DNA from 3 places in the Streptomyces sp. NPDC096040 genome. Region 3 is predicted to be linked to each of the others. Evidence: predicted binding sites of a transcription regulator. Region 3 holds the regulator's gene; each other region holds the start of a gene.

Evidence for each region. Region 3 encodes HrcA, which represses chaperone genes, less so after heat shock. Its sites were predicted from a motif close to TTNGCACTCNGNNNNNCNGAGTGCNAA; they were not measured.
Region 1: groES (co-chaperone GroES) is a predicted target of HrcA. The motif match lies at 4,432-4,458, and genes of this name have one in related genera.
Region 2: groL (chaperonin GroEL) is a predicted target of HrcA. The motif match lies at 3,458-3,484, and genes of this name have one in related genera.

What each region holds. Positions count from the first base shown of each region.
Region 1 covers NZ_JBEOTA010000017.1:108,498-116,289, forward strand. Annotated here, with positions in the region: gene ABTY98_RS24120 (SDR family NAD(P)-dependent oxidoreductase) at 1-604, shown strand, start outside; gene ABTY98_RS24125 (ester cyclase) at 680-1,387, shown strand; gene groL (chaperonin GroEL) at 2,233-3,858, opposite strand; gene groES (co-chaperone GroES) at 3,977-4,285, opposite strand; gene ABTY98_RS24140 (polysaccharide deacetylase family protein) at 4,569-5,372, opposite strand; gene ABTY98_RS24145 (polysaccharide deacetylase family protein) at 5,369-6,214, opposite strand; gene ABTY98_RS24150 (THUMP-like domain-containing protein) at 6,350-7,540, shown strand; gene ABTY98_RS24155 (cell wall-binding repeat-containing protein) at 7,518-7,792, opposite strand, start outside.
Region 2 covers NZ_JBEOTA010000020.1:97,739-105,530, reverse strand. Annotated here, with positions in the region: gene ABTY98_RS26770 (glucosyl-3-phosphoglycerate synthase) at 1-559, opposite strand, end outside; SAM riboswitch class I at 717-893, shown strand; gene thrC (threonine synthase) at 912-2,210, shown strand; gene ABTY98_RS26760 (ubiquitin-like small modifier protein 1) at 2,258-2,533, shown strand; gene ABTY98_RS26755 (cold-shock protein) at 3,024-3,230, shown strand; gene groL (chaperonin GroEL) at 3,647-5,269, shown strand; gene ABTY98_RS26745 (NADH:flavin oxidoreductase) at 5,515-6,642, shown strand; gene ABTY98_RS26740 (hypothetical protein) at 6,819-7,082, opposite strand; gene ABTY98_RS26735 (carboxylesterase/lipase family protein) at 7,347-7,792, shown strand, end outside.
Region 3 covers NZ_JBEOTA010000001.1:384,769-392,560, reverse strand. Annotated here, with positions in the region: gene ABTY98_RS01780 (SpoIIE family protein phosphatase) at 1-1,819, shown strand, start outside; gene hemW (radical SAM family heme chaperone HemW) at 1,860-3,092, shown strand; gene ABTY98_RS01770 (DUF3097 domain-containing protein) at 3,149-3,955, opposite strand; gene ABTY98_RS01765 (MBL fold metallo-hydrolase) at 3,990-4,712, opposite strand; gene hrcA (heat-inducible transcriptional repressor HrcA) at 4,876-5,892, shown strand; gene dnaJ (molecular chaperone DnaJ) at 5,893-7,029, shown strand; gene ABTY98_RS01750 (nitronate monooxygenase) at 7,137-7,792, shown strand, end outside.

The sequences.
Region 1 (7,792 bases), on a different contig from region 3:
CGCCGACCTCGCCGAGGACACCGGCATCGAGTCGGTCGCCGCCCGCCTCGGCGACCGCAAGAACCCGGTCGACCTGCTGATCAACAACGCCGGCTTCGGCAACAAGGGCCGCTATCTGGACGTCTCGATGGCCGACGAGCTGAGGATGCTCAAGGTCCACTGCGAGGCTGTGCTGCGGCTGACCTCGGCGGCGGCCGAGGCGATGCGGGAGCGCGGGCGCGGCGGTGTCGTCAACGTGGCCTCGGTGGCGGCCTTCGTGCCCCGGGGCACCTACGGCGCGTCGAAGGCGTGGGTCGTGCAGTTCACCCAGGGGGCGGCGCGCGATCTGGCCGGGACCGGCGTCCGTCTCATGGCGCTGGCGCCCGGTTTCGTCCGCACCGAGTTCCACCAGCGGGCCGGGATGGGCACGGACAACATCCCGGACTGGATGTGGCTGGACGCCGACAAGCTGGTCGCGGCGGCGCTCGCCGACCTCGCGCGTGGGAAGACGCTGTCGATCCCGGATCCCCGCTACAAGGTGCTGACGGGCCTGGCGAAGGTGGCCCCGCGCGGGCTGGTGGGCGGCATCAGCTCGAAGACGGGACGCAGGTACGGGCCGCAGTGACGGCTGTGGTGCCGCTTCCCCCGGTGGGAAAATGGGCGTGACGGTACCGGACCCAGGGGGGCCGGAGGCGGCGGCATGACGTTCGTACAGCTCATCGAGTGCAGGACCAGCCGGCTGGACGAGATGGACCGGCTGATGGACAGGTGGGTCGAGCAGACCAAGGGAAAGCGGACGGCGACGCACGCGGTGGTCGGAAAGGACCGCTCCGACGCGTCGCACGTCGTCGAGATCGTGGAGTTCCCGTCGTACGAGGAGGCGATGCGGAACTCGAACCTGCCGGAGACCGACCAGGTCCTCCACGAGATGCTGGCCCTCTGCGACGGTATGCCGACGTTCACCGATCTGGACGTGGAACGCGACGAGCGGTTCTACGCCGACACCGCGCGGCGGTTCTTCGAGACGATCGCCGCGCCTGGCCCGCTGGCTCCGCTGGACGGCCTGATCGCCGAGGACTGCCACGACCACGATCCGGGCAACGAGCAGGCCACCATCGGCATGGACGCGATACGGCGCGAGATCGGGATGTGGCGGGCCGCCTTCGACTTCACGTTCCTCGTCGAGGACCAGATCGCCCAGGGCGACCGGGTGTGCACCAGATGGACCTGGACGGGGGTGCAGAAGGCGGAGTTCCTGGGGCTGCCGAACACCGGACGGCAGGCCACCACGACCGGGACGACGATCCACCGCTTCGACGGCGACGGGAAGATCGCCGAGGCCTGGTGGCAGTACGACCGGCTCGGGCTGATGGACCGGCTCGGAGCGCTGGACGAGCTGGAGAACTAGGCAGACGATCGAAGTACCCGCGAGGGGCGAAGCCCCCGTTCCCGGCGGACGACCGGGGACGGGGGCTTCTTCTGTCGCTGGTCTCCGAGCAGGAGCATCAGCACCCGTCGTATTCCTTCCCTCAGCCAACGGTCGCGGGAACGCTGCCAGAAGGTCCGCCGTTCCGGAGGTGCTCGGTGCCCGCTGCCCCCCAAGCCGACGGCTCCCGCCCCGCGGGAACGTTGGTTCCAACCGCGGCGATCCGGGTTTCGCTGGGAACAGAAGGGGCTCGACCATGGGCGACGTTCCAGTTCACCGCAGCATCCGGCCGGACCAACGAGTGCGATGTGCTGATCGCCGTGCCTGGCGGCCTCTATCTGCTGGAACTGAAGGGGCACCCCGGCCGGGTCGTGAACCATGGTGACACCTGGTGCAGTTTCCACGGCTACCGTGTGCGAACGCTCCGCAGTCCCCTCAATCGTGGCGGGCGGCGGTGGCGGATGCGGGGGCAGGCCTGACACTGCCCGAGGTGGACGCCGGTGCCGTGCGTGGCCTGAAGTTCGCGGAGGCACTGCCGCAGCGGCCTGCTCAGGCCACTCTCGCCGCGCGGATGGCAGACAAGGAGGGGGGCGCTGGTCGCGCTCGCGGGGCCCGTCCGGTTCCTGGTGTGGCAGGACACCTGACGGCGGGCGAGACGCTCCCCAAGGGCATGACCACGGCGTCCTTCGGAACCGTCCGGATCACCGCCCACCCTCACAGGGCTGCTGGGTCCCGGACACGCCCCAGCAGCGCTGTGAGGGTGCTTTGCCCCGCCGCAGAGCGGCGGGGCAAAGCACCCTCCTGCTTACCGGCGTTGCCGGCGTGCCTCAGTGGGAGTGGCCGTGGGAGTGACCAGCGGCCGCCGGCTCTTCCTCTTCCTTCTTCTCGACGACCAGGGTCTCGGTCGTCAGGAGCAGGGAGGCGATGGAGGCGGCGTTCTCCAGGGCGGAGCGGGTGACCTTGACCGGGTCGATGACGCCGGCCTTCACCAGGTCGCCGTACTCGCCGGTCGCGGCGTTGAAGCCCTGGCCCTTCTCGAGCTCGGCGACCTTGGAGGTGATGACGTAGCCCTCCAGGCCGGCGTTCTCGGCGATCCAGCGCAGCGGCTCGACGACCGCGCGGCGGACCACGGCGACACCGGTGGCCTCGTCGCCGGTCTTGCCGAGGCCGCCCTCGAGGACCTTCGCGGCGTGGACGAGCGCGGAGCCACCGCCGGAGACGATGCCCTCCTCGACCGCGGCGCGGGTCGCGGAGATGGCGTCCTCCAGACGGTGCTTCTTCTCCTTCAGCTCCACCTCGGTGGCGGCGCCGACCTTGATCACGCACACGCCGCCGGCCAGCTTCGCGAGGCGCTCCTGGAGCTTCTCGCGGTCCCAGTCGGAGTCGGTGTTCTCGATCTCGGCCTTGATCTGGGCGACGCGACCGGTGACGGCACCGGAGTCACCGGCGCCGTCGACGACCGTGGTGTCGTCCTTGGTGACCGTGACACGGCGGGCGGAGCCCAGTACGTCCAGGCCGACCTGGTCGAGCTTGAGACCGACCTCCTCGGAGATGACCGTGGCGCCGGTGAGGATCGCCAGGTCCTCCAGCATCGCCTTGCGGCGGTCGCCGAAGCCGGGGGCCTTGACCGCGACCGCGTTGAAGGTGCCGCGGATCTTGTTGACGACGAGGGTGGAGAGGGCCTCGCCCTCGACGTCCTCGGCGATGATCAGCAGCGGCTTGGACGAGTTGGTCTGGATGATCTTCTCGAGCAGCGGGAGCAGGTCCGCGATGGAGGAGATCTTGCCCTGGTTGATGAGGATGTAGGGGTCCTCCAGGACGGCCTCCATGCGCTCCTGGTCCGTCACGAAGTACGGCGACAGGTAGCCCTTGTCGAAGGCCATGCCCTCGGTGAAGTCCAGCTCCAGACCGAAGGTGTTGGACTCCTCGACGGTGATGACACCGTCCTTGCCGACCTTGTCCATCGCCTCGGCGATGAGCTCGCCGACCTGCTGGTCCTGGGCGGACAGCGCGGCGACGGCGGCGATGTCGGACTTCTCGTCGATCGGGCGGGCCGACGCGAGGAGTTCCTCGGAGACTGCGGCGACCGCGGCGTCGATGCCCTTCTTCAGGGCGGCCGGGGAGGCGCCGGCGGCGACGTTCTTGAGGCCCTCGCGGACGAGCGCCTGGGCCAGCACGGTGGCGGTGGTCGTACCGTCACCCGCGATGTCGTTGGTCTTGGTCGCCACCTCCTTCACCAACTGGGCGCCGAGGTTCTCGTACGGGTCCTCGATCTCGACCTCGCGGGCGATCGTGACACCGTCGTTGGTGATGGTGGGGGCGCCGAACTTCTTGTCGATGACGACGTTGCGGCCCTTGGGGCCGATCGTCACCTTGACGGTGTCGGCAAGCTTGTTGACGCCGCGCTCAAGGGCGCGACGGGCGTCCTCGTCGAACTTCAGGATCTTCGCCATGGGAGCGGTTCAGCCCTCTCGGAAAACGTGAGTGAAACGAACCGCGCCCCCGACGCCCGGCTTCATAAGATCGCGGGGGCCAGGGGCGCAGCTCAAAGCAGATTGTGCTTCGGGTGAACTACTTCTCGATGATCGCGAGCACGTCGCGAGCCGAGAGGACGAGGTACTCGTCGCCGTTGTACTTCACCTCGGTGCCGCCGTACTTGCTGTACAGCACGATGTCGCCGACCTTGACGTCGAGCGGCAGGCGCTCGCCGTTCTCGAAACGGCCCGGACCCACGGCGAGGACGGCGCCCTCCTGGGGCTTCTCCTTCGCGGTGTCCGGGATGACCAGGCCAGAGGCGGTGGTCTGCTCTGCGTCGAGCGGCTGGACCACGATGCGGTCCTCAAGCGGCTTGATGGCAACCTTGGAGCTGGTGGTCGTCACGATCCGACCTCCCCCTTCGGAGATCTCACGGGGTTAACTGTCTGAGGTGGCGACCAGGTGGATCCGTCGTCGCGGGTGCCGGACCTGCCCGTCGCGTTGTTGGCACTCTCCTGTGGTGAGTGCCAGACCCGAGACTATGACCGCGATTAGCACTCGGTCAAGCGGAGTGCCAATTACCCGCGGCGCGGCGTGGAAAATGGTTGCCCGGAGCCGGTGACCGCCCCCGCGGGGCTGCCGCTCCCGAACGGCCGGCGCGCTGGTTCCCGGTCCGGTCGGCCTTCGGCTACAGGTAGTCCTCCAGGCGGCCCACCGTCAGGCCGCTCTTCTGGACGCGGCGGAGGAGGCGGGCCGTGCGTTCTCTCAGGGTCGGGCCGGTGGCCTCGTCCAGGCCGACCAGGACGATGTCGCCGGGGAGGAGTTGCTTCTCGCCGTTTCGGTAGGTGATGCCGTCCGGGGTCATCGCCGCGCGCCACAGGACCACCGCCGTCACTCCGCAGTCGGCCGCCGCGCGGAGGGTGGTGGTGTCGTACCTGCCGTAGGGCGGGCTGAAGAGGCGGGGGCGGATGCCGAAGCGGGACTTCAGTTTGTCCTGCTGGCCGCAGATCTCGGCGCGCTGGCCGGCGTACGGCAGGCCGGACATGGCCGGGTGGTCGAGGGTGTGGTTCTGGACGCTCGCACCGACCTCCTGGAGGCGGGCGAAGTGGCCGTAGCCGGGGCCGACGACGCTGTCCGTGAGGAACATGGTCACCGGGAGCCGCAGTTCCCGGACCATGTCCACGAACCGGGGGTCCTTCTCGGCGCCGTCGTCGTAGGTGAGGAAGACGACCTTGTCGGCGGTGGGGATGTGGTCGACGACCGGGGGGAGGGTCGCACGGAGGGAGAGCGGGTGGGATGGGGGGTGCGGCGCCGGGAGCAGGGGCGCGTTCAGGCCCCAGTGGCGGTACGGCTGTTCGGCGGCCGGGCCGTGCGGTCGTACCCGGTCGGCCGCCTTCTTGCCCAGTCGTTCGATCGGGTCGACGGACTGGGCGCAGCCCGACAGGAGGAGGGCGGCGGCCAGCAGCGCGGCCGTCGCCCTCGGCCGGCTCACAGGTAGTCCTCCAGGCGCGCCACCGCATAGCCCTCGCGCGTGACCTTGTTCAGAAAGCGCCGCATGTCGTCGATCATCGTGCCGTCCCAGTCGTCCCGACCGCGGAAGTGCGTGAGCACGATGTCACCGGGGTGCAGGCCGCGGTCCCACTCGCGGTACTCCCAGTGGTCGACGAACACCTCCTCGTCCCAGATCGGCGCGTACTTGATGCCGCAGGCCTTGGCGGCGCGCAGGGTGTCGCCGTTGTAGTTGCCGTAGGGCGGCCGGAAGACCGTCGGCGCCTTGCCGAACTGCTTCTTCATGATCGCCTGCATGCCGCAGATCTCGTCCTTCTGCTCGTCGTAGGACAGGCCCGGCAGATAGGGGTGGGTCAGGGTGTGGTTGTTGAGGGTGTGGCCCTCGGACTGCATCGTGCGGAAGAAGCCGTAGTCGTCCTTGATCAGGTAGTTGCTGAGGAACGCGGTGTAGGGGATTCGCAGGTCGCTCATCATCCGGAGGAACCGGGGGTCCTTGTTCCAGCCGTCGTCGATGGTGAGGAAGACGACCCGTTGCTTGGTCGGGATCGTGGTGAAGACCGGGGGGAGGTCGTCCTCCTCCTGCCCGTCCACCTCGAAGCCGTCGCGCGCGGTGATCCTCGGCTTCACCTTCGGCGGGGCCGGGGGCCGCAGCGGGACCGCGTCCAGGCCCCAGCGCCTGGCGGCGGCGACCAGGGCCGCGTGGGAGCCGGGGGCGGGGGCCGCCGCCCGGTGCGGCTGCTGGCCGGCGGCGGGAGGGGCGGTGGAGCCGGAGTCCGGCCCCGCGCAGCCGGACATCAGGGCGGCCACGGCCAGCAGGCCCGTCATGCCCACCTTCAACCCTTTTTTGTCATTTTGTACGACTACTCGCATGGCGTCGGATCCTTCCAGGCCCGGCCCCGGAACCGGCGCCGACACCGCCGCCGGAGGCGAACCATCCACCGACTGGCCGACAATGACCCGGTGAACGACCTCCTCGCCCCCCTCCTCAGCCCCGAAGGCCGCGCCCTCCTCGCCGAGGTGCGCGGCACCGCGCCCGCCGACGAACTCGCCGTGGCCACCCGGTTGCGCCGCGAGCACCCCGCCGAGCTGGTGTCGGCGGCGCTCGCCCAGGCCCGGCTGCGGCAGCGGGCGGCGGCGAAGTTCGGGGACGCGGACGCGGACCGCATGTTCTTCACGCCGAACGGGGTCGAGCAGTCGACGCGGGCGAGCGTCGCCTCGTACCGGGCTCAGCGGCTGAAGGCGCTCGGGGTGACCTCGGTCGCCGACCTGTGCTGCGGGATCGGGGGCGACGCGATCGCCCTCGCACGGGCGGGGATCCGGGTGCTGGCCGTGGACCGGGACCCGGTGACGGCGGCCGCGGCGCGGGCGAACGCCGACGCGCTGGGGCTCGCCGGCCTGATCGAGGTACGGGAGGCGGACGTGACGGAGGTGGACACGGACGGCTTCGACGCCGTGTTCGTCGACCCGGCCCGGCGCGGCGGTCGCGGCCGCGTCTTCGACCCGGAGGCCTACTCACCGCCCCTGTCCTGGGCGATCGAGGCGGCCCGCAGGGCCGCGCACACCGCCGCCCTGAAGATCGCCCCCGGTGTCCCGCACGAAGCGGTCCCGGCGGACGCCGAGGCGGAGTGGATCTCGGACGCGGGCGATGTGAAGGAGGCGGTGCTGTGGTTCGGGACGGCGCCGGGCACGATCCGCGCCACCCTCCTGCCCGGCCCGCGCACCCTGCTCGGCAGGGGCCTGCCCGACCCGCAGGTCCGTCCGGTGGGGCGGTACCTGTACGAGCCCGACGGCGCCGTCATCCGCGCCCATCTGGTGGCCGAGGTCGCCGAGGAACTGGACGGCGGGCTGGTCGACCCGACGATCGCGTACGTCACGGCCGACACACTGCGCGCCACCCCCTACGCGACGCCGTACGAGATCACCGACCGGCTCCCCTTCAACGTGAAGAAGCTGAAGGCGCTGCTGCGGGAGCGCGAGGTCGGCACGCTGACCGTGAAGAAGCGCGGGTCGGCGGTGGAGCCGGAGGAGTTGCGCAGGAAGGTCAAGCCGCAGGGGCCGAACGCGGCGACCGTTTTCCTGACCCGGGTGGCGGGGGCGCCGACCATGCTCGTCGGCGCCCCCGCACCGGCTACTGGTGCTGAGCCGTCCTGAGCGAGCCGAGGTTCGGCTCGGCGGCCGGACGGCCGGACTTGGTGGCGGCCGAGACGGGGTCACCGGCGTCCGTGCGCAGCGCGAACGTGCGCGCGGTGGAGGCGACGCCGTTGTAGTACGGCCGGTACACGAAGTCGTTCCCGCTCGCGCTGATCGACGAGCCGGCCGTGTTCAGCGCGCCCATCGTGACCGAGCCGGTGTCGCCGAAGGCAATCGCGGACTGGGTGCCGGCGGACTCGCGCAGCAGATAGC
Region 2 (7,792 bases), on a different contig from region 3:
GCGGCCAGTGCATGTTCAGCAGCGGGCGGGCCATCAGTTCGGTGACCCGGCCGCCCTGTCCGGCCGCGCCGGCGAGCGGGCGGTCGTACATCGCCTTGACCAGGTCCACCTCGGGATCGGTCAGCAGCGGGCCGACGATCCCGGAGACGAAGTCGGAGGAGAACTCCCTCAGGTCCGCGTCGACGAAGCAGACGATGTCCCCGGTGGTGACCAGGAGGGAGCGCCAGAGGACCTCGCCCTTGCCGGGGACGGCGGGGATGCGCGGCAGGATCGTGTCGCGGTGGACGACCCGGGCGCCGGCCGCCGCGGCCACCGCCGCCGTACGGTCGGTGGAACCGGAGTCGACGACCACGATCTCGTCGACGAGCGGCGCCTGCCGCATCAGGTCATGACGGATGATCGCGACGATGTCGCCGACCGTCTCCTCCTCGTTGAGCGCGGGCAGCACGACGGAGACGGACTGACCGGTGCGCTGCTTGGCGGCGAGTATCCGGTGCAGTGGGCGTTCGTTCAGGGACCAGGAGCGGGTGGCCAGCCAGCGCTCGACTTCTTCCAGCACAGTCAGCGGCTCCTCACTGTCACGGTCACACTGCGAGGTGTGATCCATCTCGCGGTTCGGACGACTCTCTCAACTGTCCTGGCCTTCGGTTACAGTCTTGAACAACGCCGATGACCATCGCATGTCGTGGGGTCATTGGCCGTTGACAACCACATACCGCTCATCCAGAGGGGCAGAGGGATACGGCCCGATGAAGCCCCGGCAACCCTCCAGTCGGTTACTCGTGGATCGCTGACGGCTGATCCCTGATCACTGTCGATCACTCGCGAGGCTCCCGGCTAGGGAAGGTGCCAAATCCGTCTCACGGCGAGATGCGTCGTGAGGAAGATGAGGAGAAAGGGCCTCGCCTCACATGGCTGTGCAGACTGCTGAGACCACCAGCGACTCCACCACCGGCTCCACGACCGTCGACCTCGGGCCCGCCGCCGCCCTGAGCTGCCGCGAGTGCGGTCACCGCGTGCCGCTCGGCCCGGTGTTCGCCTGCGAGGAGTGTTTCGGCCCGCTCGAAATCGCGTACGACTTCTCGGCCTACGACACCGAGGAGCTGCGGAAGCGGATCGAGGCGGGTCCCGCGAACATCTGGCGTTACGCGCCGCTGCTGCCCGTCCCCGCGGACGTGGCGACCAAGCCGAACATCAACCCGGGGTGGACCAAGCTCGTCCAGGCCGACAACCTGGCCAGGGAACTGGGCGTCACCGGAGGTCTGTACGTCAAGGACGACTCCGGCAACCCGACGCACTCCTTCAAGGACCGTGTCGTCGCCCAGGCCGTCGAGGCCGCGCGCGCCTTCGGCTACACCACGCTCTCCTGCTCCTCCACCGGCAACCTCGCCGGCGCGGTCGGTGCCGCCGCCGCCCGGGCCGGCTTCCGCTCCTGCGTGTTCATCCCGCACGACCTGGAGCAGGGCAAGATCGTCATGGCCGCGATCTACGGCGGCGAGCTCGTCGGCATCGAGGGCAACTACGACGACGTGAACCGTTTCTGCTCCGAGCTGATCGGCGACTCGGCAGGCGAGGGCTGGGGCTTCGTCAACGTCAACCTGCGGCCGTACTACGCGGAGGGCTCAAAGACCCTGGCGTACGAGATCTGCGAGCAGCTCGGCTGGCGGATCCCGGACCAGCTGGTCGTCCCGATCGCCTCCGGCTCGCAGCTCACGAAGATCGACAAGGGTCTGCAGGAGCTGATCAAGCTCGGGCTCGTCGAGGACAAGCCGTACAAGATCTTCGGTGCGCAGGCCGAGGGGTGCTCGCCGGTGTCGGTGGCCTACAAGGCGGGCCATGACGTCGTGCGGCCGCAGAAGCCGAACACCATCGCCAAGTCCCTCGCCATCGGCAACCCGGCCGACGGGCCGTACGTCCTCGACATCGCGCGCCGTACCGGCGGTGCGGTGGAGGACGTCACCGACGAGCAGGTCGTCGACGCGATCAAGCTGCTCGCGCGGACCGAGGGCATCTTCGCCGAGACCGCCGGCGGGGTCACGGTCGGAGTCACCAAGAAGCTCATCGAGAACGGGCTGATCGACCCGGCGAAGTCGGTCGTCGTACTCAACACGGGTGATGGACTGAAGACGCTGGACGCGGTGGCGGGGACCGGGCTCACGGCGACCATCCGCCCGAATCTCGAGTCTTTCCGTGAGGCCGGGCTCGCCTGAGTCAGCCGTAGAAAACCAGGGCGTTGCCCCCGATCGGAGGTTTCCACGTGAGTATCACTGTTCGCATTCCCACCATCCTGCGCACCTACACCGGTGGTCAGGCCGAGGTCAGTGCCGAAGGGGCCACCCTCGGCGAGGTCATCTCGGACCTGGAGAAGAACCACACCGGGATCGCCGCCCGCGTTCTCGACGACCAGGGCAAGCTGCGCCGGTTCGTGAATGTGTACGTCAATGACGACGATGTGCGGTTCGAGCAGGGCCTGGAGACGGCCACTCCGGACGGCGCCGGCGTCTCCATCATCCCGGCCGTCGCCGGCGGCTGACCCCGGCGACCGCCACGGCGGCCCCGCTGACCTGGCTGACGTGATGGCCGTATGACCGAACATTACCTTCGGTAATACCCATCACCGACTGTTCATCCGATTGCCCCCTCCGTGAGTGAAGCGGAGGGGGCAATTCTGTGTGGTTGAGCGCGGTACAGTTGGGGAACGCGGTCCTGATCTCCGGGTCGGGGGCCCCGTATTCGATACCGCTGACCCCACAAGAAGTAGCCAAACTGTGCGGGTTATATGCGGCTTTTGCGGCTTTTATGGGGCCCGACTTGCCCTGAATTCAGCCGAATTCTTGCTACATTCCGGACCCTTCCCGTCCAGAATTCTCGTCCGATTGACCTGTTGCAGACGGCAGTTGGACAGATACATTCAGCCGCGGTCGACGCGTTCCGGCGCACGCCCCCAACCTGTGGGGGGTGAGGTCTGACCCGGATCCGCGAAGTGTGGATCTGTGCAAGGGCCAGTAATAGGGGAGTTAGGCATGGCTCAGGGCACCGTCAAGTGGTTCAACGCGGAGAAGGGGTACGGCTTCATCGCGGTCGACGGTGGTGCGGATGTTTTCGTCCACTACAGTGCGATCCAGATGGACGGCTACCGCACCCTGGAGGAAGGTCAGCGGGTCGATTTCGAGATCTCGCAGGGCCAGAAGGGGCCGCAGGCGGACATGGTCCGGCTCGCGACCAGCTGAAGCACGCGCCGACTGACAGCGTCGTTCTTCTCTCTTTGTCGGAGGGCTCGTATCCCATGGGGAGTCATGGGTTACGAGCCCTTCGGCATGCCCGGGGCGAGCGTGCCGGCGCACCCCTGCGGACGCACGCGCGGATGCACCCGGGACGCACCCGGGACGCACCCGCTGACGCACCCGCGGGCGCGGCCCGGTGAGGGGCCGGGGCGCGGCCCAGTCCGCGGGAGGCGCTTGCACTCGGCATGGGCGAGTGCTAATCATTGGCGTTAGCACTCTGAAGGTGAGAGTGACAAAGATGGACCGGGTCGGTGAGGCCCGCAGGCCGGGTGGGGCAAGGAACCCACGGGTCGGCGAGCCGTCCGTCGCGGGCGCGGGCGCGGTCCGAAGACTCACCCCCAGTCCTGGAGGGACCACTTCACATGGCCAAGATCATCGCGTTCGACGAGGAGGCGCGGCGCGGCCTTGAGCGCGGTATGAACCAGCTCGCCGACGCCGTCAAGGTCACCCTCGGCCCCAAGGGCCGCAACGTCGTCCTTGAGAAGAAGTGGGGCGCCCCCACGATCACCAACGATGGTGTGTCCATCGCCAAGGAGATCGAGCTGGAGGACCCGTACGAGAAGATCGGCGCCGAGCTCGTCAAGGAAGTCGCCAAGAAGACGGACGACGTCGCCGGTGACGGTACGACCACCGCGACCGTCCTCGCCCAGGCCCTGGTCAAGGAAGGCCTTCGCAACGTCGCCGCCGGCGCCAACCCGATGGCCCTGAAGCGCGGTATCGAGAAGGCCGTCGAGGCCGTCTCCGGTGCCCTGCTCGAGCAGGCGAAGGACGTCGAGACCAAGGAGCAGATCGCCTCCACGGCCTCCATCTCCGCCGCCGACACCCAGATCGGCGAGCTCATCGCCGAGGCCATGGACAAGGTCGGCAAGGAAGGCGTCATCACCGTCGAGGAGTCCCAGACCTTCGGTCTGGAGCTGGAGCTCACCGAGGGTATGCGCTTCGACAAGGGCTACATCTCGGCGTACTTCGCCACCGACATGGAGCGTATGGAGGCCGTCCTCGACGACCCGTACATCCTGATCGCCAACTCCAAGATCTCCTCGGTCAAGGACCTGCTCCCGCTCCTGGAGAAGGTCATGCAGTCGGGCAAGCCGCTGCTGATCATCGCCGAGGACGTCGAGGGCGAGGCCCTGTCGACCCTGGTCGTCAACAAGATCCGCGGCACCTTCAAGTCCGTCGCGGTCAAGGCCCCGGGCTTCGGCGACCGCCGCAAGGCGATGCTGAACGACATCGCCATCCTCACCGGTGGCGAGGTCATCTCCGAGGAGGTCGGTCTCAAGCTGGAGAACACGACCCTCGACCTGCTGGGCCGCGCCCGCAAGGTGGTCATCACCAAGGACGAGACGACCATCGTCGACGGTGCCGGCTCCACCGAGCAGGTCCAGGGCCGGGTCAACCAGATCCGCGCCGAGATCGAGCAGTCCGACTCGGACTACGACCGCGAGAAGCTCCAGGAGCGCCTGGCCAAGCTCGCCGGTGGCGTCGCCGTCATCAAGGCCGGTGCCGCGACCGAGGTCGAGCTCAAGGAGCGCAAGCACCGCATCGAGGACGCCGTGCGCAACGCCAAGGCGGCCGTCGAGGAGGGCATCGTCGCCGGTGGTGGCGTGGCCCTCATCCAGGCCTCCTCGGTCTTCGAGAAGCTGGACCTGGAGGGTGACGAGCTGACCGGCGCCAACGCCGTGAAGCTCGCGCTGGAGGCCCCGCTCAAGCAGATCGCCGTCAACGGTGGTCTCGAGGGTGGCGTCATCGTCGAGAAGGTGCGCAACCTGCCCGTCGGCCACGGTCTGAACGCCGCGACCGGTGAGTACGTCGACATGATCGCCGAGGGCATCATCGACCCGGCGAAGGTGACCCGCTCCGCCCTGCAGAACGCGGCCTCCATCGCCGCGCTGTTCCTCACCACCGAGGCCGTCATCGCCGACAAGCCGGAGAAGGCCTCCGCGGCCGCTCCGGGCGGCATGCCGGGCGGTGACATGGACTTCTGATCGACCCCTGGTCGATCGCCCGTCCTGACCGAGGGCGGCACCCCCTGTTCGACAGGGGGTGCCGCCCTCGGGCGTTTTCGCCGGTCCCGAAGCAAGGTACGCGCTGGGGGGCGTGCGGCGGATCACAGGGATCGGTCGCCGGATCGCGGAATGCGGGGGGTCGCCTCGATCGTTCACCTACGGGTGCACTTAATGCATGTGCACATACCGTCCGGTCTACGACCTATTCACGAGGAGCCCCCCACGTGACCGTCACCACCACCTCCGCCTCCCGCGCGGCCGAGATCCTCTCCCGTCCGATCGCCCTGAACGGGCTCACGGTCCCCAACCGGATCGTGATGGCGCCGATGACCCGCCAGTTCAGCCCGGGCGGTGTCCCCGGCGAGGACGTGGTCTCGTACTACGCCCGCCGGGCCGCCGCCGGTGTCGGTCTGATCGTCACCGAGGGTACGTACGTCGGGCATGACTCGGCCGGGCAGAGCAGCAGTATCCCGCGGTTCCACGGCGAGGAGCAGCTGGCGGGCTGGGCGAAGGTCGCCGAGGGGGTGCACGCGGCCGGCGGCACGATCGTCCCGCAGCTGTGGCACATCGGCATGGTGCGCAAGCAGGGCCAGCCGCCGTTCGCGGACGCCCCCGCCGTCGGCCCCTCCGGCATCCGTCTGGACGGCACCGAGGGCGAGGGCAAGGCGATGAGCCCGCAGGACCTGGACGACGTCATCCGGGCGTTCGCCGAGGCAGCGGCCGCCGCCGAGCGCATCGGCTTCGACGGGGTCGAGCTGCACGGCGCCCACGGCTACCTCCTCGACCAGTTCCTGTGGGCGGGCACCAACCGCCGTACCGACGCCTACGGCGGTGACCCGGTCGCCCGTACCAGGTTCGCGGCGGAGCTCGTGGCCGCCGTACGCGCGTCGGTCTCCCCGGACTTCCCCGTGATCTTCCGTTACTCGCAGTGGAAGTCGGACAACTACGACGCCCGTCTCGCCGAGACCCCGGAGGAACTGGAGGCGATCCTCACCCCGCTGGCGGCGGCCGGTGTCGACGTCTTCCACGCCTCAACCCGGCGCTACTGGCTCCCCGAGTTCGAGGGCTCCGACCTCAACCTGGCCGGCTGGACCAAGAAGCTCACCGGAAAGCCGACCATCACCGTCGGCTCGGTCGGCCTCGACGGCGAGTTCCTCGGCGCGTTCCGGGGCGAGGGCTCCTCGGTCAAGGGCCTCGACGACCTTCTCGACAGCCTGGAGCGCGAGGAGTACGACATGGTCGCCGTCGGCCGCGCCCTCCTCCAGGACCCGGAGTGGGCGGCGAAGGTGCTGGCCGGCCGCACGGGCGAGCTGAAGGCGTACGACGCGGCGTCGCTGAAGAGCCTGAGCTGACCCACCCCCTTCGCCCTCGGGTTCATCCGGCGACCAGCCAGAAGAACCCGAGGGCGAACGCGTACGGCAGGAGCAGCAACTGCGCGGGGCGGAGCCCGCGCGCGGAACGCGGCACCCGCGCGTCACGGTCGGCTCCGCCCGTGAAGGCGTCGTACGCGTAGACGAGGGCGCTGGCGTCAGCAGCCGCCGGCGACCTCCGCCGACAGCAGCGTGGACAGCCCGTCCCAGCCCTCGACCACGGTGACCGCGGCCGGCACCTGGCCCGCGACCGCCGCACCCCCACCGGCCAGGGCGAGCGGATCCTGCCCCGGCCGCCGGGGGGCGCCCCCCTTGCGACCCCGCCCGGTGAGCCGGGTGACGAGCGCGTACCCCACCGCGGGCAGCGCCGAGAGCATCAGCAGTGCGGCCCACATGGCGCCGGTGTCCTCGGAGACAGTCATGATCACCCCACGGCCCGCGGCACCAACGACAGGATGTCCGCTCCGAAGAACGAGCCGCGCGGGATCCGCGGGCCCATGAGACGGTGTACGAGATCGACGAGGCGGAGACCGGGGCGTTCGTCGCCGAACGCCGCTTCTCCCGAGACGGGGCCGCTTTCACCCGATCGGGTGACGGGTGTTCGGCACTCGCGCGAACTGTCGGACGTTCCATCACTGACCGACCGTGAAGACCTGGCAGCCATCAGCTGTCGAAAGTGAGCGATCATGACGACGAGTGTGCCCCAGGAGCCGGCCCCCCTGACCGAGGGGCCGGTGGTTCGTACCGGCGCCGGTGCCGTGCGTGGGTTGCGGGAGGACGGGCTGGCGGTTTTTCGGGGCATACCGTTCGCCGAACCCCCCGTGGGGGAGGCGAGGTTCGCGGCGCCGCGCCCGGCACGCGCGTGGGACGGGACGCGTGAGGCGTACGCCTTCGGCCCGCCGCCCCCGCAGGACCTGGGCATCCAGGGGCGCACGGGCGTGCTGGAGGCACCCGAGGGCGACGACTGGCTGACGGTCAACGTATGGACACCCGACCCGGACCCGGCCGCCCACCGCCCGGTGATGGTGTGGATCTACGGCGGCGCCTACAAACTGGGCCACTCAGGCAGCCCCGGCTACGACGCCCAGCACATCGCCCGCGACGGCGACGTGGTCGTGGTCTCCCTCAACTA
Region 3 (7,792 bases):
CCTCGCGCCGGGTTCCGCCCGAGCGCTGGTGCGTGCCTGCCTCGACGAGTGGACCGACTGCGGGCTGCTGGACCCGGGACAGCGGGTCGCCGAGGACGCCATGGTCGTCGTCAGCGAACTCGTCACCAACGCCGTCGTGCACGCCGGCACCGACGTCGAGGTCGACTGGTGGCTGGAGGAGGCAGGAGACCAGGCGGCGTTCGTCGTCGAGGTCACCGACCACCATCCCTCCCGCGCCCCCCGTGACCACCCGGGCGAGACACCGTACGAGACCCCGGAGTACGGGCGCGGGCTGCGGCTGGTCGCCTCGCTCGCCGAGTCCTGGGGGGTCACCTACCGCATCGGCGCGAAGACGGTGTGGGCGCGCCTGACCGGTCGCGGCGGCACGCTCCCCGACGAGCAGGAGCTGAAGGTGGCCGAGATCCTCGCGCCCGAGCCTCCCCCGCTCTCGTCCGCGCTCGAACGGGAGTCCCCCCATCGCCCCGACCGGGACCGGGACTGGCTCGGAAGAGGCGCGCTGTCCTTCCTCGCCGAGGCCTCCGACCTGCTCGCCGGGCAGCTCGACGAGAACCTGGTGGCCGCACTCGCCGGCCAGCTGATCGTGCCGCGGCTCGCCGACTGGTGCGCGGTGTGGCTGGAGGACGAGTCGACCCGCGCCGGCGGCTGGGGCGAGGCGGACGGCGTGGGCGGCGTGGGCGGCCCGCGGCTGGCCCGGGTCTGGCACGGCAGCGAGAACCGCATCGAGGAACTGCGCCGCGCCCTGGAGAAGGACCCGCCCTGCGCGCGGGACGGCTTACGGTCCGGGCCCGAGACGTATCCCTGGCCCGGCGAGGTGCTCGGCCCGGAGGGCGCCCACGGCTCGGCGCTCGCCTACCGGCTGATCGCGGGCGGCCGCCCGCTCGGCACGCTCGTGATCGGACGCTCCGGCCAGGCCGGTTTCCCCGACGAGATCACCGGCCTGGTCGAGGACTTCGGCCGCCGGGTCGCCCTCGCCATCGGCGCGGCCCGCCAGTACGCCCGCCAGGCCACCATCAGCGCCGTCCTCCAGCGCGGGCTGCTGCCCGGCGCGGTCGCCGAGATCCCGGGCATGCGCAGCGCCCTCGTCTACGAGCCCTGCGACAAGGGCGGCCCCAGCGGCGACTTCTACGACCTCTTCCCGGCAGGCGACGGCCGCTGGTGCTTCGCCGTGGGCGACGTCCAGGGCAAGGGCCCCGAGGCCGCCGTCGTCATCGGCCTGGCCCGGCCCTGGCTGCGTCTGCTCGCCCGTGAGGGGTACCGGGTCGCCGACGTCCTCGACCGGCTGAACCAGCTCCTCCTCGACGACGCCACCGAGGCCGCCGACGCCGCCGCCCGCGCCCTGGTCGCCGCCGGCGGCCGCGCCGTACCGCCCGGCGACGGCCCGCAGACCCGTTTCCTCTCCCTCCTCTACGGCGAACTCACCCCCCTCGAAGGGGGCGGCGTCCGCTGCACCCTCGCCTCCGCGGGGCATCCGCTGCCGCTGCTCCTGGGCCCCGACGGCGAGGTCCGCACCGCCGCCCGGCCGCAGACCCTGCTGGGGGTCGTGGAGGACGAGACGTACACCAGCGAGACCATCGAGCTCGGGCCCGGCGACAGCCTGCTGTGCGTGACCGACGGGGTCACCGAGCGCCGCTCGGGCTCCCGGCAGTTCGACGACGGCGACGGGCTCGCGCGGGCGCTGGCGGGCTGCGCGGGCCTGAGCGCCGAGCTGATTTCCGAGCGCATCAGACGGCTCGTCCACGAGTTCGGCGGCGGGCCGCCGGAGGACGATCTGGCGCTGCTGGTCCTCCAGGCGGAGTGACCGGCGTCGTACGGGACAGGCGTACGGGACAATGGGGGACATGCCTTCCGCCCTTCCCGACGGCGAGCCGGTCCCCGACGACGGCGCGCTCCCGCCGCACGCGCTGGCCGGTGCCGCCGACCGCCCCCTCGGGTTCTATCTGCACGTCCCCTACTGCGCGACCCGCTGCGGCTACTGCGACTTCAACACCTACACGGCGACCGAGCTGCGCGGCACCGGCGGTGTCCTCGCCTCCCGCGACAACTACGCGGACACGCTGGTCGACGAGATCCGGCTGGCGCGGAAGGTCCTCGGCGACGATCCGCGCGAGGTCCGTACGGTGTTCGTGGGCGGGGGTACGCCGACGCTGCTGGCCGCCGGTGATCTCGTACGGATGCTGCGCGCGATCCGCGACGAGTTCGGTCTGGCCGCCGACGCGGAGGTCACCACGGAGGCGAACCCTGAGTCCGTCGACCCCGCGTATCTGGCGGCCCTGCGCGAGGGCGGCTTCAACCGGGTCTCCTTCGGCATGCAGAGCGCCCGGCAGCATGTGCTGCGCGTCCTGGACCGCACACACACGCCCGGCCGTCCGGAGGCGTGCGTCGCGGAGGCCCGCGCGGCCGGCTTCGAGCACGTCAACCTCGATCTGATCTACGGCACCCCGGGCGAGTCCGACGACGACTGGCGGGCCTCGCTGGACGCCGCCGTCGGCGCCGGGCCGGACCATGTGTCGGCGTATGCGCTGATCGTCGAGGAGGGCACGCAGCTGGCCCGCCGGATCCGCCGGGGCGAGGTCCCGATGACCGACGACGACGTCCACGCGGACCGCTATCTGATCGCCGAGGAGATGCTGTCCGCGGCGGGCTTCGACTGGTACGAGGTGTCCAACTGGGCGACCTCGGAGGCCGCCCGCTGCCTGCACAACGAGCTGTACTGGCGGGGCGCCGACTGGTGGGGCGCGGGACCGGGCGCGCACGCGCACGTGGGCGGTGTGCGCTGGTGGAACGTCAAGCATCCGGGGGCGTACGCGGCGGCGCTGGCGGCGGGACGGTCGCCGGGGGCCGGGCGTGAGGTCCTGACGGACGAGGACCGGCGGGTGGAGCGGATCCTGCTGGAGCTGCGGCTGCGCGAGGGGGTGCCCTTGCCGCTGCTGAAGGAGCAGGGGCTGGCGGCCTCGCGGCGGGCGCTGGGGGAGGGGCTGCTGGAGACCGGCGCGTACGGGGAGGGGCGGGCCGTGCTGACGCTGCGGGGGCGGTTGCTGGCGGATGCGGTGGTGCGGGACCTGGTGGACTGAGGGCCGGGCACCCCTGGGGGCCGGGCGCTGGGGAGGCACCCCTGCCTGCGGCTCGGCTACGGAGCTGTCACGAAATCGATCAGTTCCTCCACTCGCCCCAGAAGCTCCGGCTCCAGGTCCCTGTAGGACCCCACCCGCGCCAGGATCGCCTGCCACACCGCGCCCGTGTTGTCCGAGGGCCAGCCGAGGGCCCGGCACACGCCCGTCTTCCAGTCCTGGCCGTGCGGGACGCGCGGCCATGCCTCGATGCCCACGGCGGCGGGCTTCACCGCCTCCCAGATGTCGATGTAGGGGTGGCCGACGACCAGGGCGTGTTCGCTGGTGACCGACTGGGCGATGCGCCACTCCTTCGTGCCGGGGAGCAGGTGGTCCACCAGGACGCCGAGGCGGGCGTCCGGGCCCGGTGCGAATTCGGCCACGATCGACGGCAGGTCGTCCACGCCCCCCAGGTACTCCACGACCACGCCCTCGATGCGCAGGTCGTCGCCCCAGACCTTCTCGACCAGCTCCGCGTCATGGCGGCCCTCGACGTAGATGCGGCCCGCGCGGGCCACGCGTGCGCGTGCGTGGGGGACGGCGACCGAGCCCGACGCGGTGCGGGTGGGGCGTACGGGGGCGGCCGACGTGGGGCGTACGAGGGTGACCACCCGGCCCTCCAGGAGAAAGCCCCGCGGCTCCAGTGGGAAGACGCGGTGTTTGCCGAAGCGGTCCTCCAACGTGACCGTGCCCGCCTCGCAGCGGATCACCGCGCCGCAGAAGCCGGTGCCGGGTTCCTCGACCACCAGGCCGGGTTCGGCGGCCACCTCCGGTGCCGGTTTCGGCTTCTTCCACGGCGGGGTCAGGTCGGCGGAGTACTGGCGCATTCGGATGACGATAGGAGAAGCCGGGGCGGCGTGGTCACGACACGCCGAAGCGGGCGGCCAGGGCGTCGCGCTGCCGTCGTACGAACGCCGCGTCCACCACCGCTCCGTGACCGGGCACGTACAGGGCGTTCTCGCCGCCGAGGGAGAGGAGCCGGTCCAGGGCGGCCGGCCAGCGGGACGGTACGGCGTCGGGGCCGGCCTGGGGGTCGCCGGACTCCTCCACCAGGTCGCCGCAGAACACCACCTCCGGGTCGCCCGGGACGAGGACGGCGAGGTCGTGGGCGGTGTGGCCGGGGCCCACGTTGGCCAGCAGGGCCTGGCGGCCGTCGCCCAGGTCGAGGGTCCACTCGCCGGAGACCGGACGGCGGGGCAGGGGCAGCGCGTCCGCGGCCTCCTCGGCCTCCGGGGCCGCAAGGCCGTTGCGGATCGCGTCCAGGCGGAGTTCCTCGCGGTCGTGGGAGACAACGGCGTCCATGCCGACCGCCGCGTAGATCTCCGTGCCCGCGAACGCCGCGGTGCCGAAGACATGATCGAAGTGGGGGTGGGTGAGCGCGAGATGGGTCACACGGCGTCCGGCCAGTTCCTGCGCCTCGATCCGCAACCGCGCGCCCTCCGCCAGGCTCGACCCGGCGTCCACCATCAGGACCGGGCCCGCCCCGAGGACCAGCCCGGCCGTGCAGTCCCAGCCCGGCAGCCGGCACCGGCCGACCCTCTCGGCCACCCGCTCCCAGCCGAGCTCTTCCCAAGTCACCGTCATGCCGCGACGCTAGCCGTAGAACGCCATGGGTACTCACCGACCTTGCCCAGTCAGTACCCGACGGCCGTACACTGGGCCGGGGATGCTGGCACTCGGGCTCGCAGAGTGCCAGGCGAAAGACCCGAAAGGCCGCGGGGACGACTTTCTGGAGGTGTGGCGCTGGATGCTGAGTGAACGCAGGCTTCAGGTATTGCGCGCCATCGTCCAGGACTATGTCGGCACCGAGGAGCCGGTGGGGTCGAAGGCGCTGACCGAGCGCCACAACCTCGGGGTCTCCCCGGCGACCGTGCGTAACGACATGGCCGCCCTGGAGGACGAGGGGTACATCGCCCAGCCGCACACCAGCGCCGGGCGGATCCCCACCGACAAGGGCTATCGGCTGTTCGTCGACAAGCTGGCCGGGGTCAAGCCGATGAGCGCGCCCGAGCGGCGGGCCATCCAGAACTTCCTCGACGGCGCCGTCGACCTCGACGACGTCGTGGCGCGGACGGTGCGGCTGCTGGCGCAGCTGACGCGGCAGGTCGCGGTCGTGCAGTATCCGTCGCTGACACGGTCCACCGTGCGGCATGTGGAGCTGCTCTCGCTCGCGCCGGCCCGGCTGATGCTGGTGCTGATCACCGACACCGGGCGGGTCGAGCAGCGGATGGTCGACTGTCCGGCGCCCTTCGGTGAGATGTCCCTGGCGGATCTGCGGGCACGGCTCAACAGCCGGGTCGCGGGCCGCCGGTTCTCGGATGTGCCCCGGCTGGTGGAGGACCTGCCGGACGCCTTCGAGGCCGAGGACCGCGGCACGGTCTCGGCGGTGCTCTCCACCCTGCTGGAGACGCTCGTCGAGGAGAACGAGGAGCGGCTGATGATCGGCGGCACCGCCAATCTCACCCGCTTCGGACATGACTTTCCCCTCATGATCCGGCCCGTCCTGGAGGCCCTGGAGGAGCATGTCGTCCTCCTCAAACTCCTTGGCGAGGCGGGAGATTCGGGCATGACCGTACGCATCGGTCACGAGAACGCCTACGAGGGACTCAACTCAACGTCCGTGGTGTCGGTCGGCTACGGTTCGGGCGGCGAGGCAGTCGCCAAACTCGGCGTGGTCGGACCGACCCGCATGGATTACCCGGGAACGATGGGAGCGGTACGAGCGGTGGCACGGTACGTCGGACAGATCCTGGCGGAGTCGTAAGTGGCCACGGACTACTACGCCGTTCTCGGCGTGCGCCGCGACGCGTCGCAGGAAGAGATCAAGAAGGCCTTCCGCCGGCTCGCGCGCGAGCTGCACCCGGACGTCAACCCGGATCCGAAGACCCAGGAGCGGTTCAAGGAGATCAACGCCGCCTACGAGGTGCTCTCGGACCCGCAGAAGAAGCAGGTCTACGACCTCGGCGGCGACCCGCTCTCGCAGAGCGGCGGCGCGGGTGCGGGCGGCTTCGGGGCCGGTGGTTTCGGGAACTTCTCCGACATCATGGACGCGTTCTTCGGTACCGCGTCGCAGCGCGGGCCGAGGTCCAGGACCCGCCGCGGCCAGGACGCCATGATCCGGATCGAGGTCGAGCTCGACGAGGCGGCCTTCGGTACGACCAAGGACATCCAGGTCGACACGGCGATCGTCTGCAACACCTGCAACGGTGAGGGCGCGGCGCCGGGCACCTCCGCCCAGACGTGTGACATGTGCCGCGGCCGTGGTGAGGTCTCGCAGGTCACCCGGTCCTTCCTGGGTCAGGTCATGACCTCCCGTCCCTGCCCGCAGTGCCAGGGCTTCGGTACGGTCGTGCCGACGCCGTGTCCCGAGTGCGCCGGTGACGGGCGGGTGCGGTCGCGGCGGACGCTGACCGTGAAGATCCCGGCCGGCGTCGACAACGGCACCCGGATCCAGCTCGCCGGCGAGGGCGAGGTCGGGCCGGGCGGCGGTCCCGCCGGTGACCTGTACGTCGAGATCCACGAACTGCCGCACTCGACCTTCCAGCGGCGTGGCGACGATCTGCACTGCACGGTGACCATCCCGATGACGGCGGCGTCGCTCGGTACGAAGGTGCCGCTGGAGACGCTGGACGGGATGGAGGAGGTCGACATCCGTCCCGGTACCCAGTCCGGGCAGTCGATCCCGCTGCACGGGCGCGGTGTCACGCATCTGCGCGGCGGCGGCCGGGGCGACCTGATCGTCCACGTCGAGGTGACGACCCCGACCAAGCTCGACCCCGAGCAGGAGCGGCTGCTGCGGGAGCTGGCGAAGCTGCGCGGCGAGGAGCGGCCGACGGGGCAGTTCCAGCCGGGTCAGCAGGGTCTGTTCAGCCGGCTGAAGGACGCGTTCAACGGGCGTTGACGGCTCGCCGGGAAGGAGCCCCGCCCCCTTCGGCCCGGAAATATCTGGCATGTGCCAAAGGGGCGGCCCGATTCGGTCTTGTTCGGAGGACGTGACAACATGCCGTCATGTCCTCCGCACTGACCGATCTCTTCCCACTTCCGATCGTGCAGGCCCCCATGGCGGGCGGGGTCTCCGTGCCGCAACTCGCCGCCGCCGTGTCCGAGGCGGGCGGGCTGGGGTTCCTGGCCGCCGGGTACAAGACCGCCGACGGGATGTACCAGGAGATCAAGCAGCTGCGGTCGCTGACCGGCCGCCCCTTCGGCGTGAACCTCTTCATGCCCCAGCCGGAATACGCCGAGTCAGGCGCGGTGGAGATCTACGCGCATCAGCTGGCCGGTGACGCCGCCTGGTACGAGACCGAGCTCGGCGACCCGGACAGCGGCCGGGACGACGGGTACGACGCGAAGCTCGCCGTACTCCTCGACAACCCGGTGGCCGTGGTCTCCTTCCACTTCGGTGTGCCGAGCCGCGAGGCACTGGACGCGCTCCGCCGGACGGGAACCCTCACCCTCGTCACCGCCACCACCGCCGAGGAGGCCCTCGCCGTCGAGCGGGCCGGTGCCGACGCGGTGATCGCGCAGGGCGTGGAGGCCGGGGGACACCAGGGCACCCACCGGGACGTGCCGGAGAACGACGACTCCGGGATCGGCCTGCTGTCGCTGGTCGCCCGGATACGCGAGACCGTGAGCATCCCGGTCGTCGCCGCGGGCGGCATCATGCG